Regions from separate parts of the Halomonas mongoliensis genome, predicted to be linked through region 1. Evidence: predicted binding sites of a transcription regulator. Region 1 holds the regulator's gene; each other region holds the start of a gene.

Evidence for each region. The regulator FNR, encoded in region 1, switches genes on or off when oxygen is low (the NO sensors DNR and NnrR bind a similar motif). The targets are predictions, from matches to a motif close to TTGATNTANATCAA.
Region 2: ubiT (ubiquinone anaerobic biosynthesis accessory factor UbiT) is a predicted target of FNR. The motif match lies at 5,077-5,090, and genes of this name have one in related genera.
Region 3: ACRYRV_RS11465 (ferredoxin reductase family protein) is a predicted target of FNR. The motif match lies at 1,005-1,018, and genes of this name have one in related genera.

Annotation. Positions count from the first base shown of each region.
Region 1 is NZ_CP199288.1:1,100,370-1,109,772, reverse strand. It holds gene ACRYRV_RS05150 (3'-5' exonuclease) at 1-27, shown strand, start outside; gene ttcA (tRNA 2-thiocytidine(32) synthetase TtcA) at 120-1,049, shown strand; gene fnr (fumarate/nitrate reduction transcriptional regulator Fnr) at 1,164-1,907, opposite strand; gene hemN (oxygen-independent coproporphyrinogen III oxidase) at 2,004-3,329, opposite strand; gene ACRYRV_RS05130 (sulfite exporter TauE/SafE family protein) at 3,488-4,186, opposite strand; gene ccoS (cbb3-type cytochrome oxidase assembly protein CcoS) at 4,186-4,434, opposite strand; gene ACRYRV_RS05120 (heavy metal translocating P-type ATPase) at 4,431-6,917, opposite strand; gene ACRYRV_RS05115 (FixH family protein) at 6,949-7,473, opposite strand; gene ccoG (cytochrome c oxidase accessory protein CcoG) at 7,475-8,929, opposite strand; gene ccoP (cytochrome-c oxidase, cbb3-type subunit III) at 9,062-9,403, opposite strand, start outside.
Region 2 is NZ_CP199288.1:1,841,072-1,850,474, reverse strand. It holds gene ACRYRV_RS08715 (U32 family peptidase) at 1-707, shown strand, start outside; gene ACRYRV_RS08710 (anaerobic ribonucleoside-triphosphate reductase activating protein) at 710-1,453, shown strand; gene ACRYRV_RS08705 (ribonucleoside-diphosphate reductase) at 1,570-2,322, opposite strand; gene ACRYRV_RS08700 (adenosylcobalamin-dependent ribonucleoside-diphosphate reductase) at 2,374-4,485, opposite strand; gene ubiT (ubiquinone anaerobic biosynthesis accessory factor UbiT) at 4,525-4,998, opposite strand; gene hemN (oxygen-independent coproporphyrinogen III oxidase) at 5,295-6,680, opposite strand; gene ACRYRV_RS08685 (NnrS family protein) at 6,747-7,925, opposite strand; gene ACRYRV_RS08680 (YbaN family protein) at 8,001-8,411, shown strand; gene ACRYRV_RS08675 (Rrf2 family transcriptional regulator) at 8,473-8,961, shown strand; gene ACRYRV_RS08670 (c-type cytochrome) at 9,101-9,403, shown strand, end outside.
Region 3 is NZ_CP199288.1:2,426,383-2,435,785, reverse strand. It holds gene ACRYRV_RS11465 (ferredoxin reductase family protein) at 1-920, opposite strand, end outside; gene ACRYRV_RS11460 (PhoX family protein) at 1,124-3,148, shown strand; gene ACRYRV_RS11455 (5-(carboxyamino)imidazole ribonucleotide synthase) at 3,221-4,345, opposite strand; gene purE (5-(carboxyamino)imidazole ribonucleotide mutase) at 4,374-4,880, opposite strand; gene ACRYRV_RS11445 (TRAP transporter permease) at 4,963-6,996, opposite strand; gene ACRYRV_RS11440 (DUF1850 domain-containing protein) at 7,007-7,513, opposite strand; gene ACRYRV_RS11435 (TAXI family TRAP transporter solute-binding subunit) at 7,531-8,490, opposite strand; gene ACRYRV_RS11430 (NnrS family protein) at 8,655-9,403, opposite strand, start outside.

The DNA.
Region 1 (9,403 bases):
GCCAGCGCCGCCCGGCTCTTTTCCTGACCCAGCGCAGGGGGCGCGGCGTCGCCTCGCGGCCCCCGGAGTGGTAGGATGGCGCCCGTCATTTTCCGCCCGCACTGGCAGCGCCAAGACCCATGCAAGACGCCGTGATCTTTGACCCTCGTGAGCGTGACGAGGCCGCCTCCCAGGCCGTGCCCGCCGATCACGAGGCCCCCTCGCCGACCCTCGATGCCCTGGATGCCAGGGGCAAAAGGGAGTTCAACAAGCTCCAGAAGCGCCTGCGCCGCCAGGCCGGCAATGCCATCATCGACTACGGGATGATCCATGAAGGGGATCGGGTCATGGTGTGCCTCTCCGGCGGCAAGGACAGCTATGCCATGCTCTCCATCCTGCGCAGCCTGCAGCGCAATGCACCGGTGAACTTCTCCCTGGTGGCGGTCAACCTCGACCAGAAGCAGCCCGGCTTCCCCGAGCAGGTGCTGCCCGACTACCTCGAGTCGCTCGGCGTCGAGTACCACATCCTGGAGCGCGATACCTACTCGGTGGTCAAGGAGAAGACCCCGGAGGGCAAGACCACCTGTGCGCTCTGTTCGCGGCTGCGCCGCGGCTCCCTCTACGGTTTCGCCGAGGAGATCGGCGCCACCAAGATTGCCCTGGGCCACCACCGGGAGGATATCCTCGAGACGCTGTTCCTCAACCTCTTCTTCGGCGGCAGCCTCAAGGCGATGCCGCCCAAGCTGCTCTCCGATGACGGCAATAACATCGTGATCCGCCCCCTGGCCTACTGCCGTGAGGCGGATATCGCCGAGTATGCGCGGCTGATGGAGTTCCCGATCATTCCCTGCAACCTGTGCGGCTCCCAGCCCAACCTGCAGCGCCAGGTGGTCAAGGAGATGCTGGCCGAGTGGGAGAGGAAACACCCCGGGCGCCTGGAGAGCATGTTCAAGGCGGTCACCAATGTGGCACCGTCCCAGCTGGCCGACCGCGAGCTGTTCGACTTCGTCGGGCTCGAGGAGGCGCAGGCGCGGCGGCAGGCCAGCCGCATCGAACTGCTGAACGAGTAGCCCTGACGCCGGCGCCAGGGCTCGGGAACTCATGACTCGAAAACCAGAACCCCCCATCGGGCACTCGCCCGATGGGGGGTTCTGCGTGAGGGGTTAAGGCCAGGCGGCCCGGGGCTACTTGGCCCCTTCCTCCTCGGCGACCTGGATCAGGGAGTCGAGGTCGAGGATATGCACCTCGCGGCCCGAGACCTCCACCAGGCCCTGGCTCTGGAAGCGGCCCAGGATGCGGCTGACCGTCTCCACGGCCAGGCCCAGGTAGTTGCCGATATCGGCCCGGGACATGGAGAGGCGGAAGCTGTAGGGCGAGTAGCCGCGCCGCCGGAAGCGGTCGGAGAGGCTGGTGAAGAAGCTGGCCAGGCGCTGGTCGGCGGTCTTGCGCGACAGCAGCCGCATCATGCGGCGGTCATCGCGCAGCTCCTTGCTCATGCTGCGGTAGAGCTGGCCGCGCAGCTCCGGCAGCGACTCCGACAGCTGATCCAGGCGGTCGAAGGGGATCTCGCAGACGGTGGTGGTCTCCAGCGCCACCGCGGTGCCCGGGTAGCGCTCCTCGTCGATGCCGTCGAGCCCAACCAGCTCGCTGGGCAGGTAGAAGTTGGTGAGCTGGTCCTCGCCGCTCCCCTCGGTGGTCACCTGCTTGAGGCTGCCGGAGCGCACCGCAAAGACGCTGGTGAAGGGGTTGTCCTGACGGAACAGGGTCTCGCCCTTCTTGAGCGGTGCCCGGCGGCGGATGATGGCGTCGAACTGGTCCATGTCCTGCACCTCGAGGGCCAGAGGCAGGCAGAGCGAACTCAGGCTGCAGGTCTGGCAGCGAGTTTCGTGCAGGACAGAGCGCCGCCGTCCGGTCAGACTGTCAGGCATGGCCGCCTTCTCCTTGATCGTGATCATGGAAGGCATTATGGAGGATAAAGCAGGCGGGGCAAACCACCTCCAAGGAGGTAGCCCCCGGCGGCCGACTCAGGGCGTCGGGTCGGCGCCGGGGTCGAAGGCGGCCAGCAGGCGGGTCAGCCCCCATGCGCCGTCCGGCGTCAGGCGCAGCCGCTCGCCCTGGCGCTCGAGGAGCCCCGCCTCGCAGAAGGGGGCCAGACGCTGCAGATCGTCGGCGAGGAGGACGCCGGCATTGCAGCCATACTCCCTGGAAAGGGCGGTGAGATCCAGCTCCCGGCGGCAGGCCAGCGCCTCCATGGCGGCGGCGCGCAGCCGCTGTTCGGGGCCTGGGCGAAGGCCGCCGGCCACGGGCAGCCGGCTGGCATCCAGGGCGGCCTCGTACTCCTCCAGCTGCCGGGCGTTGCGGGTCAGGGTGGCGCCGACCCGGCTGATGGCGGCAACCCCCAGGCCCAGCTGGTCGCCTGGCGGGTGGGAGGTATAGCCCTGCAGGTCCCGGGCCAGCCGGCCTTCGCTCAGGGCCAGGGCCAGGCTGTCATCGCGGCGGGCAAAGTGACCGAGTCCGATATGCACATAGCCGGCCGCCTGGAGGCGGCCCCGAGCTTCGCCAAGGATCGCCAGGCGCGTCGCCGCGTCGGGCAGCTCCTCGACGCGGATCTCCTGCTGGGGGCGATAGCGCTGGGGCAGGTGCGCATAGCGGTGCAGGGTGATGCGCGCCGGGGCCATGGCGATCACCTGCTCCAGGGTATCTCCGAAGCCCCGGGGCGTCTGCAGGGGCAGGCCCACGATCAGGTCGAGGTTGAGGGAGCGGAAGCCGAGCCGCTCGGCCTCGTCCACCAGGGACTCCGTCAGCACCCGGGGCTGCACGCGGTTGACGGCGCGCTGCACGCGCAGGTCGAACTCCTGGACGCCGAGGCTCAGGCGGTTGAAGCCCAGGGCCTGGAGGTGGCGCAGGGTGAAGACATCCGCCTCGCGGGGGTCGATCTCGATGCTGAAGTCGCGTCCCCGGGCCCCCGAGAGCCCGAAACGGGCGTCGAGGCGGTCGAAGAGGTCGCCCATCTGGTCCAGGGAGAGAAAGGCCGGCGCCCCACCGCCCCAGTGCAGCCGCTCCACGGGCGGACTCTCGCTCAGCAGGCGGCTGACCAGCACCATCTCGCGGTCGAGCCTCGACAGGTAGGGTTCGGCCTGGCGGCTATCCCGGGAGGGCACGCGCTGGCTGGCGCAGAAGCGGCACGCCTGGCGGCAGAAGGGAAGATGGACGTGGAGTGCCAGCGGCCGTGCGCCGCCGCGCTCGCGCAGGGCCTGCTCCAGCGCTTCGGGGCCGACCTCGGCGCTATACCGCTCGGGAGGCGGGTAGGTCAGGTAGTGCGACCCATCGTGGTCATGGAGCTGCAACATGGGGCTGTCTCCGGTGACCCATGATGGCCCGGCGCGATCGGTGAGTTTCGCAGGGACAGACATCGAGGCGCTCCCGGGAGTGGATGTGTTCTCCATGCTAGGGCGACTCGAGGAGTGGGGCGTTGAGCTGTGTCAATCCGGCGTGGAATAGTCGTCGATCAGCCGTGAGCCCCGGCGGGCAGCAGGCTCCAGAGCTGCCAGAGGGCGAAGGCGATGATGGAGAGGGCCGCGATGCTGCGCGTGGCCCGATGGCGGATCAGGCCGCCCAGCTGGCGTGCCGCCAGGCCGGTGGCTAGCAGGGCCGGCAGGGTGCCGAGGCCGAAGGCGCCCATCAGGGCGGCGCCCATCATCGGGTCGGCCATGGCCAGGCTCCAGGCCAGCATGGAGTAGACCAGCCCGCAGGGCAGCCAGCCCCAGATGGCGCCGAGCGCCACGGCCTGGGGTACCTTCACCACCGGCATCAGGCGGCGACCCACCGGCTCCAGGTGGCGCCACAGGCGCCTGCCCAGGGCCTCGACCCGCAGCAGCCCCTTCCACCAGTCGGCGATATAGAGCGCCATCAGGATCAGCATGACCGCGGCAAAGAGCTGCAGCGCGACCCGGGTGGTCGGGGTCAGGGTCAGCAGGGTACCCAGGGCGGCGACCAGGGCGCCGGCGACCATGTAGCTGCCGATGCGCCCCAGATTGTAGCCCAGCAGCAGGCCGGAGAGGCGGGCAGGAGAGCGCATGCTGGGAGGGACGGCGAAGGTCAGGGCGCTCATGATGCCGCCGCACATGCCGATGCAGTGGGCGCCGCCGAGCAGACCGAAGACGAAGGCCGCGATCAGCGGCGGCAGGCCGAGTCCGGTGGGATCCATCAGCGCTCCTCGTCGCCGCTGTCCTGGCGCTCTCGAGAGGCGCGCTCGCGGGCGGCACGTTCGCGCGCCTCGCGGCGACGCTGGCGCTCCTCCGGCGGCAGGTCGTTCTCGTCCTCGTCGAAGAGGATGCGGTGGGCGGGGCCCTCGAGGTCCTCGAACTGGTCGTGCTTGACCGCCCAGAAGAAGGCCCAGACGGCAAGGCCCAGCAGAATCAGCGACAGCGGAATCAGCAGGTAGAGGATGCTCATGCGTTCACCCGATACGGTTCAGGGGAGGGGGCGGGCGGCGGTGTCTGCTCCGGCAGCGCTCGGCTGCGGAAGCGGTTGAGGCGCAGGGCGTTGCCCACCACCACCAGGGAGCTGGCCGACATGCCCATGGCGGCCAGCCAGGGAGGCACCAGCCCCACGGCGGCCAGCGGCATGGCCGAGAAGTTGTAGCAGACCGACCAGACCATGTTCTGGCGCATCACCCGGCGGGTGGCGCGACTGATCTCGACGGCTTCGACGATGCGCGACAGGCGCGGGCTGAGCAGGATGGCGTCCGCGCTGGTGCGGGCCAGGTCGGTGGCGCCGTTCATGGCGATGGCCACATCGGCACCGGCCAGCACCGGCACGTCGTTGATGCCGTCGCCCACCATGGCCACCTTCTCGCCGGCCGCCTGGCACTCGCGGATGCGCTCGAGCTTGTCCTCGGGGGTGGCACCGCCACGCCAGGTGGTGATGCCCAGCCGCCCGGCGAGCTCACCGGCGGCTTCCGGGGTATCACCGGAGAGCAGCTCCACCTCCAGCCCCAGCGCCCGGAGGGCGGCCACGGTAGCGGCGGCGTCATCGCGAACGCGGTCCTGCAGGGCGAACCAGGCCCGCGGCTCGCCCTCCTCGGCGAGCAGCAGCCAGGGCCCCTCGCCGGGTGCCTCGAGGCTGGCCCCGGGAGCGGCGAAGTCAGGCTTGCCGAGCCGCCAGCGGCGCCCCTCCAGGGTGCCCTCTAGCCCCTGGCCGGTGCGGCTGACCACGTCGCTGGCCTGCACGGTGGCGAGGCGGAAGGGCTGAAAGGCCCGGGCGATGGGGTGTTCCGAGCGCGCCTCCAGGGCGGCGGCCAGGGTGCGCGCCCGCTCGGCACCCAGCTCGCCCAGCGCGCGGGTCTCCACCAGGGCCATGCGGCCGGTGGTCAGGGTGCCGGTCTTGTCGAGGATCACCCTATCCACCTGGGAGAGCGCCTCGATGGCGTCGGCACGGGTCACCAGCACGCCGCGACGACGCAGCTGGCCGTGGCCGGCGGTGAGGGCCGTCGGCGTGGCGAGCGCCAGGGCGCAGGGACAGGTCACCACCAGCACCGAGAGCATGATCCAGGGCATCCGCGCCGGGTCGATGAACCACCAGGTGATGGTGACCACGGCGGTGACCAGCAGCAGGCGCAGCACGAAGAGGTGGGCCATGCGCGCCGCCATCTGGGCCAGGCGCGGGCGGCTGGCGAAGGCGCGGTCGGTGAGGTCGACGATGCCGGCCACTCGCGCCTCGCGGCCGGCGTGGGTGACCCTGACCACCAGCGGGCTCTCGATGTTCTGGCTGCCGCCGGTGACGACGTCGCCCTGGCGGCGGGTGACCGGCAGGTACTCGCCGGTGAGCATGGACTCGTCGAGGCTCGACTCGCCATCCTCGATGACGCCGTCGGCGGGCACGCCGTGGCCGGGCTTGACCAGCACCCGGTCGCCGGCGGCGAGCTCGCTGGCCGGCAGGATGCGCTCCTCCCCCTCGTCGGTGAGGCGAATGGCGGAGAGGGGCAGGGCGCCCGCCATGGCGTTGCCGCTGTGGCCGCTGCGCCGCCGGGCCCGGGCCTCCACGTAGCGTCCGAAGAGCAGGAAGAAGGTGAACATGGCCGCCGAGTCGAAGTAGACCTCGCCCTTGCCGGTGATCACCGCATAGCCGCTGGCGGTATAGGCGAAGCCGATGGCCAGGGAGACCGGGACGTCCATGCCCAGCACCCGGGTGCGCAGGTCGCGCACGGCGTTGCGAAAGAAGGGGGCCGCCGAGAAGAAGACCACCGGGGTGGTCAGGGCGAAGGAGAGCCAGTGGAAGAGGGCGTGGAAGTCCTCGCTGATGCCCTCGGGGCCGGCCACGTAGATGGGGATGGAGAACATCATCACCTGCATCATGCCCACCGCGGCGATGATCAGCCGGCGCACGTTCATGCGCTCCTCGTGCTGCAGGCGCGCCTGGGCCTCGTCCGGCTCGTAGGGCTGGGCCTGATAGCCGATGGCCGCCATCTCGGCCAGCAGCTGGGAGAGCCTGACCGCCTCGGGGTCCCAGCTCACCCGCACCCGGTGATGGCTGAGGTTGACGGCGCTGGAGTCGACGCCCTCGATGGCATTGAGCCGGTGCTCGATCAGCCAGGCGCAGGCCGCACAGGTGATGCCGTCCACCGCCAGGGTGGCGTGCACCCGGCCGCTGTCGTCGCCCTCGGGGTGAACGAACTGGCGCTGCAGGCCCGGATCGTCGAAGACCGCCCAGGTCTCGGCGCGGGCGGCTTCGCGTTCGTCGGGGCGCTCGGGCAGCTCGGTGCGGAAGCGATAGTAGCTCTCGAGGCCGCCGTCGACGATGGCGTGGGCCACCGCCTCGCAGCCGGGACAGCAGAGGGAGTGGCGCGTCTCGTCGAGGGTGATCGACCAGGGCGCGTTCTCGGGCACCGGGCTGCCGCAGTGGTAGCAGCCCGCTGCCGCCGTGACCGCGTTACTCATGAGCAGGTGGCTCCTCGCCGGTCACGGCGTCTCAGCTGTCGTCTCCGGGGGCGGCGCGTCCGGGAGTCAGGCGCACGGCCTCTTCGTCGGGGAAGCGGGCCTCGCCCACCAGGCGCCACTCGGGCTCGTCGACGCTGGGCTGCAGCTGCAGGTACCAGCGGTAGCGCAGGTTGTCCGGCGCCTGACCCAGGTAGCGGCCGTCGCGCACGTGCTCGAGCACAAGCTCGATATCCCGGTCGTCCTGGGTGGGGAAGATCAGCTCGAAGTCGAGCTTCTCGGGGAAGCTCTCTCCCCCTTCCAGGTCGAGCACCACGTCGCTGGTCAGCGGGTCGATGCGCAGGCTGGCGGTCAGGCCCAGTTCGGCGGCGCGCTCCTGCTTGGCCAGCACCATGTTGATGGCGCGGCCGTGCTCGTAGTAGTCCTCCTGCACCATGCCGTCGGCGGTGCGCACGGCCATGACGGCAAGGGTGCTGCTGGCCGTGATGGAGGTGAACAGAAGGCCCAGCAGCAGCCAGGGCCAGAATTGCTTGTACCAGGGGGTCACGGGGTGGGACATGTTATCTCCGGATCTCGCCGAGGAAGCGGGTCTCGCGCTCCAGGGTGATGTTGGGGTGGTTATCGGCCTCGAGGCGCAGTGTAATGGGGTGGCTGGGGCTGTCGATCACCGCGGGGTCGGCGGTTATCGAGACCACGGCGCGGCGGGACTCGCCGGCGGGCACCTCGATGCGGTCGGTGTCCAGGCGCAGCTCCGGCAGGCCCGAGGCCTCCAGGCGGTAGCTGTGGTCCTGGCCGTCCAGGTTGCGCACCGTCAGCACATAGACGTTGCTCAGGCGCCCCTCGCGGGTCATCTGGTAGAGCTGGGTGCGCTCGCGCTCCACCTCGAAGCCCAGGGGCATGCGGTCCGCCACCGCCCAGGCGAAGACGCCGATCATTACCAGCAGGGCGGCCAGATACCCCATCAGGCGCGGGCGCAGGATATGGGTGGGCTTGCCCTCCAGGGCGTTTTCGGTGGTGTAGCGGATCAGGCCGCGGGGGTAGCCCATGCGGTCCATGACGCTATCGCAGGCGTCGATGCAGGCCGCGCAGGTGATGCACTCGTACTGCAGGCCGTTGCGGATGTCGATGCCGGTGGGGCAGACCTGGACGCAGAGGTCGCAGTCGATGCAGTCGCCGTGACCGGCCGCCCTCGCCTCGGCGTGACTCAGGTTCTTCTTGCGGGCGCCCCGGGGCTCGCCGCGCCCGGTGTCGTAGGAGACGATCAGGGTGTCGCGGTCGAACATCACCGACTGGAAGCGGGCGTAGGGGCACATGTAGATGCACACCTGCTCGCGCAGCCAGCCGGCGTTGAGGTAGGTAAAGACCAGGAAGAAACCGACCCAGAAGTAGGACCAGCCGTGGGCCTGGAGGGTGGGCAGGTCGATGACCAGCTGGCGAATCGGTGTGAAATAGCCGACGAAGGTCACGCCGGTGGCCAGGGCGATGGCCAGCCAGATGGCATGCTTGGTGCCCTTGCGCCACAGCTTGTCGGCGCTCATGGGCTGGCCGTCGAGCTTGATGCGCCGGTTGCGGCTGCCTTCCAGGCGATGCTCGAACCAGATGAACAGGAAGGTCCAGACGCTCTGGGGGCAGGTATAGCCGCACCAGACGCGGCCGGCGAACACCGTGATGAAGAAGAGCCCGAAGGCGCAGATGATCAGGAGCCAGGAGAGCAGCATGAACTCCTGAGGATAGAAGGTGGCGGCGAAGATGTGGAACTCGCGTCCGGGCAGGTCGAACCAGATCGCCGGACGGTCGCCCCAGGGTACCCAGGGCAGCAGGAAGAAGGCCAGCATCAGCAGCCAGTTGGAGCCGCGCCGGATACGCTGGAAGAGACCCTTGATCTCCCGGACATAGATGTGACGCCGGCTGGCGTACATCTCCTGCTGGACGGGCTCGCCGGGCGGATGCTGGCCTACCGCAGGGTGCTGATCCGGTTCAGGGGTGATATCACGGGTAGGGATCTTGTCGCTCATGGCAGGCTCACGGCAGGAGGAGAGGGGGCCGGCGCGATGGTGCTGCAGCGCAGCCATTGTAGCGAGAGGGCGGCCCAACAAGAAAGGGTGCGACATGGCGCCGCACCCCTTGGGATCGCTCCTGGGCCGGTATCAGTCCCGGAAGCGCAGGCTGTAGACGTAGGCGGCGACCAGGTGGACGCGCTCCTCGCCGATATAGGCGGCCTGTGCCGGCATATGGCCGTTGCGGCCGTTGCGCAGGCTCTGACGCACGGAGTCGGCCACGCTCTGGCCCGGTGCCTGGTAGAGCCAGATATCGTTGGTCAGGTTGGGCGCGCCCAGGGCCTGGTTGCCGGTGCCGTCGGGCATGTGGCAGGCCGCGCAGACCGAGGCGTAGGTGGCGGCACCGCGTTCGGCGCGCTCCTCGTCATGCTCCAGCCCGGAGAGGGCGAGGACATGCTGGGTGACGTTCTCGATGTTGGTCTCGCCCAGCTG
Region 2 (9,403 bases), 740 kb from region 1:
TCTCGAGCCAGACGCTGATCGAGTCCGAGGCCGACCTGCGCGACCTGCGCAAGCTCTGCGACAACGGCGAGTTCCTGGTGGAGGCCAACGACCAGAGCGCCCTGCAGCGCCTCTCGGCGGCGGGCCGGCCCTTCGTGGCCGGCGCGGCGCTCAACCTCTACAACCCGGCCACGCTCGCCGTGCTCTCCCGGGCCGGCATGCGGCGCTGGCAGGCGCCGGTGGAGATGTCGAAGGAGGACCTGGCCCGGCTGCTGGCCGACTGCCGCGAGCAGGGCCTCGAGGCCCCCTGCGAGGTGTTCGCCTATGGCCACCTGCCGCTGGCCTGGTCGTCGCGCTGCTTTACCGCGCGGCGCTACCAGAAGCCCAAGGACCGCTGCCAGTTCGTCTGCCAGAAGCACCCCGAGGGCCTGGCGCTGCGCACCCAGGAGACGACCCAGGTGTTCACCCTGAACGGCATCCAGACGCTCTCCGGCGCCTGCCAGGACCTGCGCCACGAGCTGCCGAGCATGGCCGAGATGGGGGTCGGCATCGCCCGCCTGAGCCCGCGCCCCGAGGGCATGGCCGAGGTGGTCGCCGCCTTCGATGCGTCGCGCCGCGGCGAGCTGCCCGCCCAGGACCCGCTCTCCCTGGTCGACGCCGAGATCTGCGACGGCTACTGGCACGGCCGCCCCGGCATGGACAACAGCCGGGACGCCCAGCGGGCATAGGCATGGCAGCGTCTCCGTTGACTCCGGCACCCGCCGCGGCCCCCTGCCTGCCGATCGCCGGCATCATGGCCCGGGACGATCACGCCTTCCCTGGCCGGCGGGCGGCGGTGGTCTATCTGCAGGGCTGCCCGCTGGCGTGCGGCTACTGCGAGACGGCAGGCAGCATGGGGCCGCCGCGCCGAGCGGCCACGGGAGAGTGGCCGGCCATCGAGGCGCTGCTGGCCTCTCGGCTGGGCGAGATCGATGCCGTGGTCTTCAGCGGTGGCGAGCCCACCCTGCACCCCGATCTGCCTGCCGCCGTGGACGCCTGCCGGGCCCTGGGCCTGGCGGTGGGGCTGCATACCGCCGGCCCCTATCCGGCGCGCCTGGAGGCGCTGCTGCCGAGGCTCGACTGGGTCGCCCTGGACACCAAGGGGCGCGGCGCCGACTTCGACCGCATCAGCGGTCGGCCCGGCATCTGGCAGCGCCACGCGCTGAGCCTGGCGCTGCTGCTGGAGAGTGACACCCCCTTCGAGTGCCGCACCACGGTGCACTGGCGCGACTTCACCCTGGAGGCCCTGGAGCAGCTGGCCATGACCCTGGCCGACTGTGGGGTACGCCGCTATGCCATCCAGCTGGCGCGACGGGAGCGCTGCCTCGACCCCGGCTACTGTGAGCCGGTGGAAGAGGCCCCGCCCCGGGAGGCCCTGGAAACCCTGATCAGGCGACTAAAGCGCCACTTCGAGCACCTCGAGCTGCGCGGCTGAGCCCCCGCCTGAAACGCCACCGCCCCGGGCCACTCTCGTGACCCGGGGCGGTGCGTGTACTGCGCTGGTCCGTCAGCGCGAGGAGCCGTGGCGCGCTGACGTCAGCCGCACTACTGTTAGCCGCACTTGGACCAGCCGCAGCCGGAGTAGCAGGTGGGGCAGCCGTCCATCATGATCAGCTCGCCGTTGCACTCGGGGCAGTGGCCCACCACGGTGGGGCCGTCGGCCTTGGCCTGGGCGGCCTCCTGGGCCTTGCGCTCGGCCTGCTCGATCTCCTCGGGAGTGGGCGGCGTCCACAGATGGCCGCTGGCCTGGCGCTGGGCGTAGCGGGCCACCAGCTCCTCCACCGGCACCTGGTTGCCATCCTGGTCGAGGAAGCCGCGGCGGTAGAGGATCTGCTGGATCGACCAGGCGATGGCCGCCACCTCGGAGTCGTGGAACACCGGCTTGCCCCAGCGGTTCATGCCGCAGCGCACCAGGCCCTTGTCCCAGGCCACCTTGCGCAGGTCCGCCACCGCCTGGGTGACGTAGCCGCCCCGGGCGGCCAGGGAGAGGCTGCGCATGGTGGCGGTGATCCACTGGTGCTCGCTGGAGAGCTGGCCGGAGGGGAAGAAGAACTCCACCGGGCGCTCGATCACTACCCGCTTGCCGCCCAGCACGCCCTCCACGGGCATGAAGGAGACCAGCAGGTAGACCTTCTTGCGCCCCTCGGCGCCGACGTAGGAGATCTTCTCCGACACGGCCTCAAGGGTGCCCTCGGGGCGCGAGGGGATGCGCACCGTAAGCGGGTTCTCCTCGGGAAGCGGCGGTTCTTCCACCGCCTTCTTGACGCTGTAGGAAACGATCTTGGACGAAATTTCGACGGCCATCAGGGGGCTCCTCCGGTAAGTTTTACGTTGACGCTAGCGTGACAGCAGGCATTACCACTTGCCATAGGTGCCTTCCTTAAGCGCGTCATAGAGGTTGGCCGCATTGTGCTCCTCGCCGTCGTAGATCACCTTCTCGTCACCGGCAAGTTCGATGGTCTCGCCGTTCTCCAGCTCGAACACATAGGTGGTGTTCTTGAGATCGTCCTCGCGCACCAGCACGCCCTGGAAGGCCTCCGGGTTGAAGCGGAAGGTGGTGCAGCCCTTGAGCTTGCTGGCGTAGGCGTCCAGGTAGAGGTCCTTGAACTCCTCGAAGGGGAACTCGGTGGGCACGTTCACCGTCTTGGAGATCGCCGAGTCGACCCATGCCTGGGCGGCGGCCTGCACCGCCACGTGCTGCTTGGGGCTCACCGAATCGGCGGTGATGAAGTAGTCCGGCAGGTCGCTCTCCACGGCGTCGGCGGCGATGAAGTGGCGGTAGGCCGCCAGCTCGAAGGAGACCACCTCCACCTGCTCCTTGGTCTTCTTGCCCGACTGGATCACGTTGCGGAAGTAGCGGTGCGAGAACGACGGCTCGATGCCGTTGGAGGCGTTGTTGCCCAGCGACAGGGAGATGGTGCCGGTGGGGGCGATGGAGCTGTGGTGGGTGAAGCGCGCGCCGTGCTCGGCGAGCTGGGCCACCAGTTCCGGCGCCACCTCGGCGACCTTCTGCATATAGCGGCTGTAGCGGGCGTGCAGGATGCGGCCCGGCACCTTGTCGCCGACCTCGTAGCCGTCCTTCTTGAGCTCCGGGCGCTCGCGCATCATCTTCGGGGTGATCTCGTAGTCCTCGGCCAGCGCCGGGGCCATGCCCTTCTCCCGGGAGAGCTCCAGCGCCTGCTTCCAGCCCTCCACGGCCAGGTTGCGGCTCACCTCCTCGGTGAAGGCCAGCGACTCCGGCGAGCCGTAGGGGATCTTGAGCATGGTCAGGGTGGAGCCCAGGCCCAGGAAGCCCATGCCGTGGCGGCGCTTGGCCTCGATCTCACGGCGCTGGCCCTCCAGGGGCAGGCCGCTGATCTCCACCACGTTGTCGAGCATGCGGGTAAAGATCCCCACCACCTGACGGTAGCGCTCCCAGTCGAAGCGCGGCTTCTTGCCGAAGGGGTCGATGACGAAACGGGTCAGGTTCACCGAGCCCAGCAGGCAGGCGCCCTCCGGGGGCAGCGGCTGCTCGCCGCAGGGGTTGGTGGCGCGGATCTCCTCGCAGAACCAGTTGTTATTCATCCGGTTGACCTGGTCGATCAGGATGAAGCCCGGCTCGGCGAAGTCATAGGTGGAGCTCATGATGGTGTCCCACAGCTCGCGCGCCTTGATCACCTCGACGATGCGGCAGGCCACGCGGCCCTCGGCGTCGACGGTGTAGCCCTCCTCGATCACCGGCCAGTCGCGGTAGATCAGCTCGCTCTCCTCGACGTCGTCCTTCTCGCCGGCGTGGAGCGGGAAGGCCAGGGGCCAGTCGGCGTCCTGCTTCACCGCCTCCATGAACTCGTCGGTGATCAGCAGGCTGAGGTTGAACTGGCGCAGGCGGCCCGCCTCGCGCTTGGCCTCGATAAACTGGCGCACGTCGGGGTGGCCGACGTCGAAGGTGCCCATCTGGGCGCCGCGGCGGCCGCCGGCGGAGGCCACCGTGAAGCACATCTTGTCGTAGATATCCATGAACGCCAGGGGGCCGTTGGTGCCGGCCCCGGCGCCGAACACGAAGGCGCCCTTGTGGCGCAGGGTCGAGAAGTCGTAGCCGATGCCGCAGCCCGCCTTGAGGGTCATGCCAGCGTCCACCACGGAGTCGAGGATATCGTGCATGGAGTCGCGGATGGTGCGCGACACCGTGCAGTTGATCAGGCTCACCGCCGGCTTGTAGGCCTCGGCGCCGGCGTTGGACATGATCCGCCCGGCGGGGATGGCGCCGTTCTCCAGCGCCCAGCGGAACTTGGGCAGCCACTCGTCGGCCTGCTTGCCCTCCACCGCGGCCAGGGCCCGCGCCACCCGCTCCCAGGTCGCCGCCACGTCCTTGTCCACGGGCTTGCCGTGGCGGTCCTTGAGGCGGTACTTGGCGTCCCAGATGTCACGTGACGGGCCCTGCAGGGGGACCTCGCTGGATGACTTCACGGCCTTGGTGGAAGTACTCATGCGGATGGCTCCGGAGAATTCGGTGATAAGAAGGTTAGGTCAGCGCCGCACCAGGCGCTCGAGGCGCACCAGCAGCTCGCCGAAGGGCCCCTGGGCCAGCCCCTCCTCACGACCATCGAGGAGGTTCTTGACCATCAGGCCCAGCTCGGTATCGCCCTCGATCAGCAGGCGACGCTGGAAGAACAGGGCGTCGGGATCCTCGCGCCGGGTGGCCAGGCAAAGAAACTCTCGCCAGCCGCCGCGAATGGTGGCCTCGCCGGGCTCGGCGCACACCCTCAGGCGCTCGCCTTCGAGGGTCAGGGTCAACGCCAGGCCGAGGTCCTCGATGGCCAGGGTGATGCGACGCCCCTCCAGGGCATCGAACTCCCCCTCGGCCAGGGGCTCGGCGAAGGTGCGGTTGAGCACGGGCTCCACCAGCCGGCGCTTGACGGCGATCGGCACGCGGGGATCCACGGCGCGGATCAGGCGGTCGGGAGCGGGAAGACGCGGCAGGGTCGGTAACGGCAGGGACATGATACAGCTCTCCTGATGACTACAGCGCGGACAGGGCCGCCGAACCGCTTATCCTGGGCCGAAATCCCCGGGCCTGCACTGATATGCATCAATGGCGGCGCAGACCCGCCGACCCGACGGCCGCCTACCATATATAGACCATAACCTGCCGGCAAGCCCCATATCTGGTGCAGCCACGGCAGCATCATGACCCTTTTTCATTTGACAGCGGAAACCACCGGAACGGCGGGCCTGGGAGACGAGTACGCCGCCCGCGTCATGGACGGGGCGGCGTCATTGTCATCGGCCAGGGGGCATCAGACGGTGCGCGAATAGCGCCCCTGGCTCTTCGCCAGATAGGCATCGAAGGCCATGGCGGCGTTGCGCATCATCAGACGACCGGCGGGCAGCACCTCGATCTCGCCCTCGCGGATCGCCAGCAGGCCGTCGTCGGCCATCTCCTGCAGCTGCGCCAGGGCGTCGGCGAAGTAGTCGCGGAAGACGATGCCGTGCTCGCGCTCGATGGCGGCGAAGTCGATGCGGTTGTGGCACATCAGGGCGTTGATCACGTCCCGGCGCAGCCGGTCGTCGTCGCTGAGGCGGTAGCCGCGGAACACCGCCAGCTGCCCCTCGCCCAGGCGGTGCTGGTACTGGGCGGTCTCCTTGACGTTCTGGCTGTAGGTATCGCCCACCTTGCCGATGGAGGTGATGCCGAGGCCGATCATGTCGCAGTCGGCGTGGGTGGAGTAGCCCTGGAAGTTGCGCTGCAGGGTACCGTTCTCCCGGGCCAGGGTCAGCTCGTCGTCGGGCAGGGCGAAGTGGTCCATGCCGATATAGACGTAGCCGGCGGCGGTCAGGCGGCGGATGGTGAGCTCGAGCAGCTCGAGCTTGCGCTCCGGCGGCGGCATGTCCTCGGGGCGGATCAGGCGCTGGGCCTTGAACAGCTCCGGCAGGTGGGCATAGCTGTAGGTGGCGATGCGGTCCGGGCGCAGGGCGATGATCTTGTCGAGGGTGGTATCGAAGCTGGCCACCGTCTGCAGCGGCAGGCCGTAGATCAGGTCGACGCTCACCGATTCGAAGCCGGCCTCCCGGGCGGCATGCACCAGTGAGACGACATCCTCCTCGCTCTGCACGCGGTTGACGGCCTTCTGCACGTCGAGATCGAAGTCCTGCACCCCGAAGCTCAGGCGGTTGAAGCCCAGGTCATGGAGCTCGTGGATCTGCTCGGGAGTCACGGTGCGCGGGTCCACCTCCAGGGAGAACTCGCGCTCGGCGGGCGGCGCGAAGTGGAAGGCCTCGTCCAGCGCCGCCATCAGCTCGGCGAGCTGGGCGTTGCTCAGGTAGGTGGGAGTGCCGCCACCCAAGTGGAGCTGGGTCATGCGCCGGGACTCGTCGAAGAGCGCGCCCTGCACGCGGATCTCCTGCTTGAGCCATTCGAGGTACTCGGCGGCACGCTCGGTGTTGTGGGTGATGATCTTGTTGCAGGCGCAGTAGTAGCAGAGGCTCTTGCAGAAGGGGATATGCACATAGACCGACAGCGGCTTGGGCGTCTCGGCCCGGTTGCTGCGCTCGGCGGCAGCGCGGTAGTCATCCTCGGCGAAGGCCGCATGGAACTGGGGCGCCGTAGGGTAGGAGGTGTAGCGCGGCCCGGGGCGGTCATACTTCTCCACCAGGGGGCGATCGAACAGCAGGGTGTCTTGCATCGTGAAACAGCCTCTTGAACCGGAGGGCGGCGCTGCCGGCGCCGCCGTATGGGCAGAGTATGCCATTCAGGGGTCCGTGCGTCGGTACCCTTCTCGAGGTAGCTGACCTGGATCAAGCCTGCGGCGCACCGTGCGGCGACGCCAGTGAAGCAGCCGCCAGGCGGCCAGCAGCCAGGCCAGGCTCCAGGCAAGTGCCGAGCCCCACAGCAGCGGCAGCCACCCCTCCCCGGCGTCCAGCGCCAGCAGGCGCAGCACCGCAGCCAGGGAGAAGAGCAGCGCCAGGGGCAGCAGCAGCGGCTCCGCCTCGGGGCGCCCCTTGGCGCGCAGGATCGCCTGGCGCAGCATGATGCCGGAGGCCAGGGCGCCCAGCGCGCCGATGGTAAAGGCGTGCAGGGTGGCACTGGCGTGGGGCTGCTGCCACCAGGCTCGGGCCAGCAGCAGCAGACCCACTCCCAGCCAGGCATAGCCCAGCATCAGCCCCAGCAGGTCGGGGCGCTGCCGGCAGGCCCAGGGCCGCCAGCGCCATAGCCGCAGCAGCACCAGCAGCCCGGCCGCCAGCACCAGGCTCGCCGCCAGCGGCCGCAGGGGCGGCCACAGCATCAGCAGCGGCGTCGTTCCCAGCAGCACGATCAGCGCCGCCTCGATGGAGGGCTGGACGCCGGCACCGGCCTGGCGGCGGCTCGCCATCAGGTAGCCATTCACCGCCGGCGCCAGGACCCGCCCGCCCATGAAGGTCATCAGCAGCACCAGCCACAGCACCCCCTGGTGCATCACCAGGGCCGTGGTGGGCATGCGCCCCAGGTAGCGCCAGACCAGGGTGACCAGGGCCAGCAGGCAGAGCAGCCCCAGCAGCGGCGACAGCACCCGGTTGCGCCAGCGCTTGGCAGCGATAAAGCGCGGCACCAGGCGCCAGCCGAGCAGCAGCACGAAGGCCCCATCGGCCAGGATCACCGGCAGGGCGACGGGCCACAGCAGTCCGCCCAGGCGTGCCGTCAGCCAGAGGCCGCCCAGCAGCCAGAGCCAGCGCTGGTTGAGCGGTCCCAGCAGGTAGCCGGCGATCACCGCCAGGGCGAAGCCGAAGAGCAGCTCGCGACCGTGTGCCGCAGGGGAGGCCAGCAGCGCCACGCCTGCTGGGTGATAGAGTGACAGCAGGGAGAGCGGCACCAGCAGGGCCCCGTGCAGGGCCGCCAGCGGGAAGAACAGATGCCAGGCCGGCACCGTCGCCGCCTGCGAAGGGTTGAGCATGATAGTCTTTGCACCACTCCTTAACATTCATGTAAAATACTTCTTAATGTGCGCCACCGCCACCCGGAGGTTCCCATGACGCGCCTGGTTTCACGCCTCGCCTGGAGCAGCCTGGCCTATGGCTGTGTGGGCCTGGGCACGGCGGGACTGGTGGTGCCGCTGCTGCCCACGACGCCTTTCCTGCTGGTCGCCGCCTGGGCGGCCCCCAAGGGCTCGCCGCGGCTGGCTCGCTGGCTGCATGAACACCCCCGGCTGGGCCCGACGCTGAACGCCTGGCGGGAGCAGCGGGCCGTACCGCGAAGCGCCAAGCGGCTGGCCCTGCTGCTGCTCGCGGCCAGCTGGCTGGTGCTGTGGCTCGGCGGGGCCCCCCTGCCGGTGCTGGCGCTCACGGCCCTGCTGTTCTGCGGCGTGGCGACCTTCCTGCTGACGCGACCCGATGTCGCAGGACGTGGAACCTTATCCCACGACAGGGGCCGGATGTTATGATGATAGTGATTTGCATCATAAGCTTTGATTAACATCAAGTATCGAGGTCGCCGCAACGCCCATGCACCTGACCCGCTTTACCGACTACTCCCTGCGCGTTCTCATCTTTCTCGCGGTCAAGGGGGAGGAGCGCTCCACCATCAACGAGATCGCGGAACGCTTCGAGATCTCCCGCAACCATCTGATGAAGGTGGTCCAGGAGCTCAGCCACAAGGGCTATATCACCGCCATTCGCGGCAAGAATGGCGGCCTGCTGCTCAAGAAGGCCCCTGAGGAGATCCGCCTCGGGCGGCTGGTACGCGATACCGAGAACGACCTGGAACTGGTGGAGTGCTTCGGTGACAGCAACGAGTGCCGGATCACGCCGGCCTGCCAGCTCAAGCCGATTCTTGCCGAGGCGCTGCGGGCCTTTATCGCCGTACTCGACAAGTACACCCTGGCCGATATGCTGGGCCCCCAGCAGCCGCAGCTGGCCCAGCTGCTCAGCATCGAGCCCCTTAAGAAGGACAGGGACAGCAACGACCCCCTCGAGCCGCCCCTGGCACTCTGAGGCAGCGCCCGGGCACCGCCATGACATAAGTCATGGCGACAATGTGAAGCTTGCGTCATCATCGCTGACATCTGACCGTCGGAGGCAAGGCTGACCTCCGATTTCTTGAATATAGAAAGATGCATTCTGGAGATCTGTTATGAAGCGACTGGCATCCCTGGCCCTGACCGGCGTCGCCGCCCTGACCCTGTCCGCCGCCGCCCAGGCCGAGCCCGATGGCGAGGCGATCTACAACCAGGCCTGCATGGCCTGCCACATGACCGGAGCCGCCGGCGCGCCCATCAAGGGCAACGAGGGGCACTGGGCGGAGCGCCTCGAGAAAGGCATGGACGAACTCTACGCCAACTCAATCAACGGTATCGGCGCCATGCCACCCCGCGGCGGCTTTACCAACCTCAGCGACGAGGAGGTGAAGGCGGCGGTGGACTTCATGCTGGAGCCG
Region 3 (9,403 bases), 1.3 Mb from region 1:
CGTTCGGGAAAGCGCCGCCCGAAGAACTCCCCGTAGGGCCCCTCGATCAGCACCCGGGTCTCGGGCGTCACCCTCTGCAGGGCATGGCTGGCGTCGCCCAGGTCCTTGATACCGATGCGCAGGCGCGAATCCGAGGGCGCCGAGGCGATGGTGTAGGGGTGCTCCTCGCCGCGGCCGTCGGCAAGGGACTCGTCCAGCGGCGAGAGGTAGACGAACTGCCCCGCCTCGTGGCGGATGCCCCCGCCCTCGGGGCGCAGCACCAGTTCCACCACACCCCGGGCCAGGGGCACCACCTCCTCGACGCGATAGGGGTGGCGCCGAGCCGGCGCCACGCCCTTGCGCCAGGCGATGGCGCCGAGCCCGGCGATGCCGAGCAGCCACCAGGGCCAGGCCTCGCCGGCCAGCAGCAGGGCGTGCCAGAGCCCCAGCAGCAGCGCCGCCGCGGAGACCAGATGCAGGCGCTTCCAGCGCTGGTAGTGGGGCTGACCGAAGAAGCCGAAGGTGGGCGCCAGGAAGACCACCATGGCCGCCCAGGCCAGCCAGCCGAGCCAGAGGGCCCCATGGGAGAGAGGCGGGAAGAGGGTCGCCACCGCGGCGTCCAGGGAGGCCGGCACCGCAGCGAGCCCCAGCGCCAGGGCGTGGAGCATCACCAGGATAAAGGCGGCAAAGCCCAGCCAGTGGTGCAGGCGCCAAAGCCGCGCCAGCCCCCCGAAGGGGCGGTCGAAACCCGGCACCCGGCTGCTCACCGCCCCGGCCAGCAGCATCATGGCGAGCCCCAGGATGCCGGCGACCCAGCTGATCCAGGTCAGCCAAAGCTCCGGCGGCCCGCCGAGGCCGCCCAGGCGCGGCAGCGCCACCGCAAGCGGCAGCAGCAGCGCCGCGATCAGGACCATATCGCCCGTTTTCAGCCGTCGTCGCATGCTCCCTCCCCTTTCACCGACTGACTGTCAGTGTCGCCGAAAAGCACCTCTCTTCAAGACTCGAAGTCTGGTGCCACCGAAGGTTTGATCCGGGTCAATAATCCGGCCTGTCACCGAAGTGACTCCATCCGTACACGCTGATGCAACACCGCCGGGGCAAGCTCTCCCACCGAGATACCCATCCTCATCCATGGAGAGCCCCCATGTCCCAGCATCAGTACCCCGGCCACGTCGACGCCGTTCTCGCCGATGGCGACGAGCCCATGAGCAACCCCTCCGCCAACGGCTACTTCGGCGACATCCTCGAGGCACGCATCAGCCGCCGCGCCATGCTGCGCGGCAGCCTCGCCGCCGCCGTGGCCGGCGCCATGGCCACCAGCCTGCCCTTCGGCAGCGCCTTCGCCGCCGGTGGCGCCAGCGCCCCGGCGCCGAGCCTCGGCTTCAAGGCCATTCCGGTCAGCGCCGCCGACAGCGTGGTGGTCCCGGAAGGCTACCGGGTCAGCGCCATCCTGCCCTGGGGCACCCCGATCAGCGGCGACATGCCGGCCTTCTCGCTTGACGCCAGCGGCGAGGCCCAGGGGCACCAGGTGGGCAGCCACCACGACGGCGTGCACTTCTTCCCGCTGGAGGGCAGCTCCCGGGACGGCCTGCTGGTGATGAACCACGAGTACGTGGAGCCGCGCTTCCTGCACGCCGCCGCCGCCGGCCTGGCGCTGGACCGCAACGGCTTCCCCCAGAACGCCGACGGCAGCCGCGACGACGACCAGGTGCTCAAGGAGCTCAACGCCCACGGCGTCAGCGTGGTGCGCATCCGCGAGGACGACAGCGGCCAGTGGCAGGTGGTGGAGGACGCCCGCAACCGCCGCATCACCGGCCTGACCCCGATGCGCCTGGCCGGCCCGGTGGCCGGCACCGAGCATGTGGTGACGAAGTACAGCCCGGACGGCACCATGACCCGCGGCACCCTCAACAACTGCGCCCACGGCGTCACCCCCTGGAACACCTACCTGGCGGCCGAGGAGAACTGGGCCGGCTACTTCGCCAACGCAGACGCCGAGATCGATCGCCGTCAGGCCCGCTACGGCATCCAGACCCGCGACACCGGCCGCTACCAGTGGCACCGGGCGGCGAGCGGTGCCGACCAGTACGTGCGCTTCGACGCCAGCAGCCGCGGCGCCTCTCCCACCGAGGACTACCGCAACGAGCCCCACGCCTTCGGCTGGATGGTGGAGATCGATCCCATGGACCCGGCGGCCACCCCGGTCAAGCGCACCCACCTGGGCCGCTTCGCCCACGAGGGGGTAATCTTCGCCCCGGCGGTGGAGGGCCAGCCGGTGGTGGCCTACTCCGGCGACGACGCCCGCTTCGAGTACATCTACAAGTTCGTCTCCGCCCGCCCCTACCACGCCGCCACTGCCGACGGCTCCCTGCTCGACGAGGGCACCCTCTACGTGGCCAGGTTCCACGAGGATGGCCGCGGCGAGTGGCTCGCCCTGGCCCCGGGCGAGAACGGCCTCACCCCGGAGAACGGCTTCGCGGATCTCGCCGATATCCTGGTCAACACCCGCGCCGCCGCCGACCAGGCCGGCGCCACGAGGATGGATCGCCCCGAGTGGGGCGCGGTGGACCCGGCCACCGGCCAGGTCTACTTCACCCTGACCAACAACACCCGCCGCGAGGCGGGCGACGAGCACGCCGCCAACCCCCGCGCCGAGAACCACTTCGGGCATATCATCCGCTGGCAGGAAGAGGGCAGCCACGCCGGCACCCGCTTCGCCTGGGACCTCTTCGTGCTGGCCGGCGACGGCGACGACAGTCGCGATCTCGCCGGCGAGCCCCTGGGCCAGGAGGCGATCTTCGCCAGCCCCGACGGCCTGTGGATCGACGCCGACCGCCGGGTGTGGATCCAGACCGACATCAGCGAGTCGGTGATGAACACCGGTATCTTCGAGGTGTTCGGCAACAACCAGATGCTGGCGGCCAACCCCGAGACCGGCGAGATTCGCCGCTTCCTCACCGGCCCCGTGGGCCAGGAGATCACCGGCGTGGTGACCACCCCGGACCAGCGCACCATGTTCGTCAACGTCCAGCACCCGGGCGCCACCACCTCGGCCGAGGCCTTCGCCGCGGGGGAGCTTTTGAGCCACTGGCCGGAGGGCGGCAGCGCCATCCCGCGCTCGGCGACCCTGGTCATTACCCGGGAGGACGGCGGCATCATCGGCGCCTGACGGTCAGCTCCCCGAAACGCAGCGGCCCCGCCAGATGGCGGGGCCGCTTGCGTTGCCGATGGGGAGAGCCGCTCAGTCGGCCTGCTCGAAGCTGAAGCGGGGCTCGGGGGCCTCGGGCAGCAGGGCCGCGCAGGCGCGCACCCGCTCCATCAGCGCCTCGTGGGTCGGCGCCACCAGGTTGACGTGGGCCAGCTTGCGCCCGGGGCGCTCGCTCTTGTCGTAGCGGTGCAGGTGGGCGTCCGGCAGGGCGAGGATCGCCGCCGGGTCACCCTCGCGGCCGATCACGTTGACCATGCAGGTGGGCATCCGCGCCGCGGTATCGCCCAGCGGCAGGCCCTGGATGGCCCGCAGGTGGTTCTCGAACTGGCTGGTCACCGCGCCGTCCATGGTCCAGTGGCCGGAGTTGTGCACCCGGGGCGCCATCTCGTTGGCCAGGAGGCTGCCGTCGGCGCACTGAAAGAGCTCCAGGGTCAGCACCCCCACGTAGTCGAGCTCGTCGAGCAGCGCGCGGATATAGCCGTCGGCGGTCTGCTGCACGCTGTCGTCCAGGTCCGGCAGGGGCGCCACGGAGTAGCGCAGGATGCCGTCCACGTGCTGGTTCTCGGCCATGGGGTAGAAGACCACCTCGCCGTCGCGGCCGCGCACGGCGATGATCGACACCTCCCGCACGAACTCCACGAAGGACTCCACGATCAGCTTCGGATGGTTGATCGAGCGCCAGGCCTGGGCCGCCTCCGCGGGGTCGCGAATCACCGCCTGCCCCTTGCCGTCATAGCCCTCGGTGACCGACTTGGCCACCACCGGACAGCCCAGCTCCCGGGCCGCGGCCTCGAGCTCGTCGGCGTGCTCCACCAGGCGGTAGGCCGGGGTGGGGATGCCCAGGCGGTCGAACAGCGCCTTCTCCTCGGCGCGGTTCTGACAGACGCGAATCGCCTCGCTGGAGGGATAGACCGGCTTCACCTCCTCGATGGCCTGGACCAGGGAGACCGGCAGGTGCTCGAACTCGTAGGTGACGAGATCCACCTTCGCCAGGAAATCGTCGAGCAGATGGTGCTGGTCGGTATGGATCAGGACCTCACCGATCCCGGCGCTGGGGTGACCGGTGGTATCCAGGAAGGTGAAGCGGTTGGCCAGGGGGTAGCCGGCCAGGGCCAGCATGCGGCCGAGCTGGCCGGCACCCAGGACGCCGATATTCATGGTTGCCTCCTTCATTCGTCTCTCCGGCTCAGGCCTGGGGACGGGGATCGGGGTTATCGAGCACCGTCTGTGTCTGCTCGGCGCGAAACGCCTCCACCGCGGCACGTACGGCCTCATCCTGCAGGCCGACGATCTGGGCGGCCAGCAGCCCGGCATTGGTGGCGCCGGCCTTGCCGATGGCCAGGGTGCCCACGGCGATGCCGCCAGGCATCTGCACGATGGAGAGCAGCGAATCCAGGCCCTTGAGCGCCTTGGACTCCACCGGCACCCCGAGCACCGGCAGGGCAGTCTGGGAGGCCACCATGCCCGGCAGATGGGCCGCGCCGCCGGCGCCGGCCACGATTACCTGAAGGCCCCGCTCGGCGGCGGATTTGGCGTAGTCGAAGAGCAGGTCCGGCGTGCGGTGGGCGGAGACCACGCGGGTCTCGAAGGGCACGCCCAGGCGCTCGAGCATCGCCACGGCGTGCTCCATCACCGGCCAGTCAGACTTCGACCCCATGATCACGCCAACCTTCGGCGACTGTTCGGACTGCATCGATGCTCCTCGGCGACTGCCTGTTCAGGATAGAGAGTGCGGGAAGGAAAGCCGCACATTCTAGCCGTGCGGCCCTCCCCCGTCACCTTGACCGGCTGGACAGCGCCCCCTCCCGCCGGCTGGCCAGCCAGTTGGCACCGATGGCCAGGAGCATCACCGCCACCCCGGCGGCCTCTACCAGGAAGTTCGGCCAGAACACCGCCACGATGGCGCCGGCGATGGCCAGCCGCGGGAGCCAGGACATCCGCGTGAACAGATACCCCTCCAGCGCCGCGGCGAAGGCCCCCAGGGCGAGGATCGCGATCAGGCCGTTCCAGGCCACCACCGCCCAGGGGCCGCCCACGATGATCTCCGGATTGAAGACCATGAACAGCGGGATCAGGTAGAGCCCCTTGGCGAACTTCCAGGCCTGGAAGCCGGTCTCCATGGGCCTGGAGCCGGCGATGGCCGCCCCGGCGAAGCCCGCCAGGGCGATGGGCGGCGTGACGTTGGAGTCCTGGGAGTACCAGAACACCACCAGGTGGGCGATCAGCAGCGGGATGCCGAACTCGGCGGTAAGCGCCGGGCCCACCAGCACGATCAGCACGATATAGCTGGCGGTGACCGGTAGCCCCATGCCCAGCACCAGGCTGGCCAGCAGCACCAGCAGCAGCGCCAGCACGATATTGCCGCCGGAGAAGGCCAGCATCATGGCGGAGAACTTCAGCCCCAGGCCGGTGAGGCCGACGATGCCGACGATGATGCCCGCCACCGCACAGGCCATGGAGACCGCCACGGCGTTGCGGGCGCCGAGCTCGAGGCCCTGCACCAGCTTCACCCAGCCGGCCCAGACCACGGCCCCTACCCGGGCCAGGGTCACCTTCTCGCCCTGGCGCGGGGCGACGAACAGGAACCAGATGGCGTAGCGCAGCGCCGCCACGGCGAGCATGGTCACCACCGCGTAGAAGCCCACCCGCATGGGCGACATGTGCATCACCAGCAGCCACACCAGCACGCCCAGCGGCAGCAGGAAGTGCCAGCCCTCCTTCATCACCTCGCGCACCTGGGGCAGCTCGCTTCGGGCCATGCCCTGCATGCCCTGCTTGAGGGCGATGATATGCACGAAGAGGTAGACGGTGGCGAAGTACATGATCGCCGGCAGCACGCTGACCTTGACGACTTCCAGGTAGGAGACGCCGGTGTACTCGGCGATCAGGAAGGCCCCGGCGCCCATCAGCGGCGGCATGATCTGCCCGCCGGTGGAGGCCGCCGCCTCGATGCCCCCGGCCTGTCTGGGCTGGTAGCCCAGTCGCTTCATCAGCGGGATGGTGAAGGCACCGGTGGTCACCACGTTGGCGATGGCGCTGCCGGAGATGGAGCCCATGCCGGCGGAGGCGATGACCGCCGCCTTGGCGGGCCCGCCGCGCTGGCGCCCGGTGGCGGCATAGGCCAGGTCGATGAAGAACTTGCCGGCGCCGGTGATCTCCAGGAAGGCGCCGAACAGCACGAAGATGAAGATGTAGGTGGCCGCCACCCCCAGGGGCAGGCCGAAGATCCCCTCCTGGCCCAGGTAGAGCTGGCCGACCACCCGGTCGATGTTGTAGCCGCGGTGCTCCAGGATGCCGGGCAGGAACTGGCCCAGCCAGGGCAGCTCGCCCCGGGGGCCGGCGAAGGCGTAGAGGATGGCCACGGCGCCGATGATGGTCATGCCGAGTCCCACCGCCCGGCGGCTCGCCTCCAGCACGGTGACCACGGCGATGCAGCCGACGACGATATCGGTCTGGCTCCAGAAGCCGGCGCGGCGGAAGATCTCGTCCAGGTAGAACACCAGGTAGCCGCCGGTCAGCAGGGCGCCGGCCAGAAACAGGCAGTCGAGGGCCCAGCCCAGCATGCCGCGCTTTCGATGCGGGCCGAATACCGGGAAGATCAGGAAGGCCAGCAGCATGATCAGCATCAGGTGGATGCTGCGCTGGTAGAAGAGCCCCAGGGGCTGGATACCGGCGGAGTAGAGCTGGAACAGGGAGAGGCCTACGGCCACCAGGGTGATCAGCCAGAGGATGGGGCGCGCCTGGATGGCGCCTCCCCCAGGCACGGTGACCTCGGGCGCAGTGGCGGCGGGCTTGGCGGATTCGCTCATGGGCGTCTCGTCAGGGAGTGGCTGCCGAGGTGCGCAGGTGGATCGTCACCCGCTCGCCGGCGGCCTGGTCGCTCAGGCTGAGCCGGCGGCCCTCGTGCAGCAGTCGATGGTTGACCTCCGGGGAGCCGACCCGGAGGCGATAGCGGTTGCCGGGCACCGACTCGTCGATACCCTCGATCCAGTAGCCGCCCTCCCCGTCGGAGACCTGCCGCCCGCGACCGGGAATATGGTCGAGGCCGGCGGCGAAGTCCGGCAGATGGCTGCGCTCCAGCACCATCCGCCCCTCGCGGTGGCGATAGCAGTCCAGCACCGGGAAGCCGGCCACGGAGTGGTTCCACTCCAGGCACCAGCCCTCTCCCTCCGGCATCGGCAGGGAGGCGATCCGCCGGCCGCTGTCGGCGACCACCTCCAGCCGACCCGCATCGCCGGCCGACAGCGGCAGCGGGAGCAGCAGGCAGAGGGCAAGCGCCGCCGGCCCCGGGGCACGGCGGCAGAGGTCATGGATCGGGGAAGGCATCGGCGTGCCCGCCTGGTTCAGGGGCTCTGGTGGTCCTGGACCTCGACGCCGATCTCCTCGTAGTAGCGCAGGGCGCCATCGTGGAAGGGCACCGGCGTGGAGTCGATGCTGAACGCCACGGTGGTGTCGTTGGCGGCCGGGTGCACGGCGATCAGCTCGTCGGTGTGCTCGAAGAGCAGCCTGGTCAGCTGGTAGGCCAGCTCCTCGTCCATCTCGCTGCTCACCGCCAGCACGTTGGGGATGCTGATGGTGTGCACCGCCTCCTCCATGCCGTCATACAAGCCGGCGCGCAGGTCATAGGGGGCGAAGACCGGCTCCGCTTCCCGGGCGTTGGCCACTTCTTCCTCGGAGAGTCCCACCAGGCGGATATCGCGGGTGGTGGCCAGGTTGAGGATGGAGCTGGTGGGCGGGCCCACGCTCCAGAAACCGGCGTCGATGTCGCCATCGCGGATGGCATCGGCGGTCTCGTTGAAGTTCAGGCGCTGGGGAGTGAAGTCGTCATAGGTGATGCCGTTGGCTTCCAGCAGGGCGCGGGCGTTGAGCTCGGTGCCGCTACCCGGCGCCCCCACGGAGACGCGCTTGCCGCGCAGGTCCTCCAGGGACTCCACGCCGGAGCCGGCCAGGGTGACCAGCTGCACGGCGTTGGGATAGACCGAGGCCAGGGCACGGATATTGTCGAGCTGGCGCCCCTCGAAGTCGCCGGTGCCGTTGTAGGCCTGATAGACGGTATCGGCCAGGGCGAAGGCGAGATCGGAGTCGCCGCGCCACACCAGGCCCATGTTCTCCACCGAGGCCCCGGTGACCTCGGCCACCGCGCTGGCCCCCTCGATATGGCTGTTGATCATCTCGGCCAGGCCGCCGCCCAGGGGGTAGTAGACCCCGCCGGTACCGCCGGTGGCGATGGAGAGCTGCTGGGCCGCGGCCAGCGGGGCCGTCGCGATCAGCGAGGCGGCGACGGCGTACTTCATGGCATTCATGGCAATCCTCCGGGCTGAAACCCGTTTGTTGTATCGTTGTTGTCGGTGCTGGAGGGAAAGCACCTGAGGGAAACCTAGCATGGCCCCTGCGTGAGAGGCCATGGCCATATTTCTACGTTTTCAGTTTTTTTCGGCAATTCCACCAAGGTCGCCTGGTCGCGCCGTCATCCCGGCAGGCCATCGGGGCGCGCCGTTACCAGATAGCGGGCATAGCCGAGGAGGTAGAGCCAGAAGGCGGCAAGCCACAGCAGCGCCGGCGCCAGCATGCCCAGCAGCAGGTAGTGCTGGGGCCAGGCCAGCGGCACGCCCACCCGCAGGGCACCGCCCAGCACCAGGCACCCCAGCGCCGGCCAGATGGCTCGGGGCAGGAGCAGGGGGCGGCCGGTATGGCGCAGGCCGGCGATGCAGAAGACGGCCAGGACGGCGGTACCGATGGCCCCCACGAAGAGCGCATGGCGCCCCGCATAGGCGGGCCAGCTCTCCAGCAGGGCAGTCAGCCCCACCAGGGCCAGCCCCAGCGTCAGCCAGACATAGGCCAGGGTCAGCAGCAGCAGGTAAAGCCGACCCATGGCCCGCCCCCAGGGCCACTCGGAGAGCCGGTCGGCCTGGGCCGCCGCGGCGGCCAGGGCGACCCAGCCGGTCACCGGATGTCCCGGGGCCAGCAGGTCCGCCACCACGAACAGGCAGAGCACGGCCACGGCCAGGTGCTCCCGGGCCGGGGTCAACCGCGGCGGCCCCGCACGGCCGCTCTCCTTCAGCGCCGCCATGGCCACCACGCGCACGATGCGGGTCACGCTCACCGCGATCATCACCAGCAGCAGGTTGGCCGCCAGGTTGAGGATCGCCAGCATGCCCAGCCGGCCGGGCAACCAGCCCAGCCAGGCCAGATAGAAGGCCAGCTGGGAGAGACCAT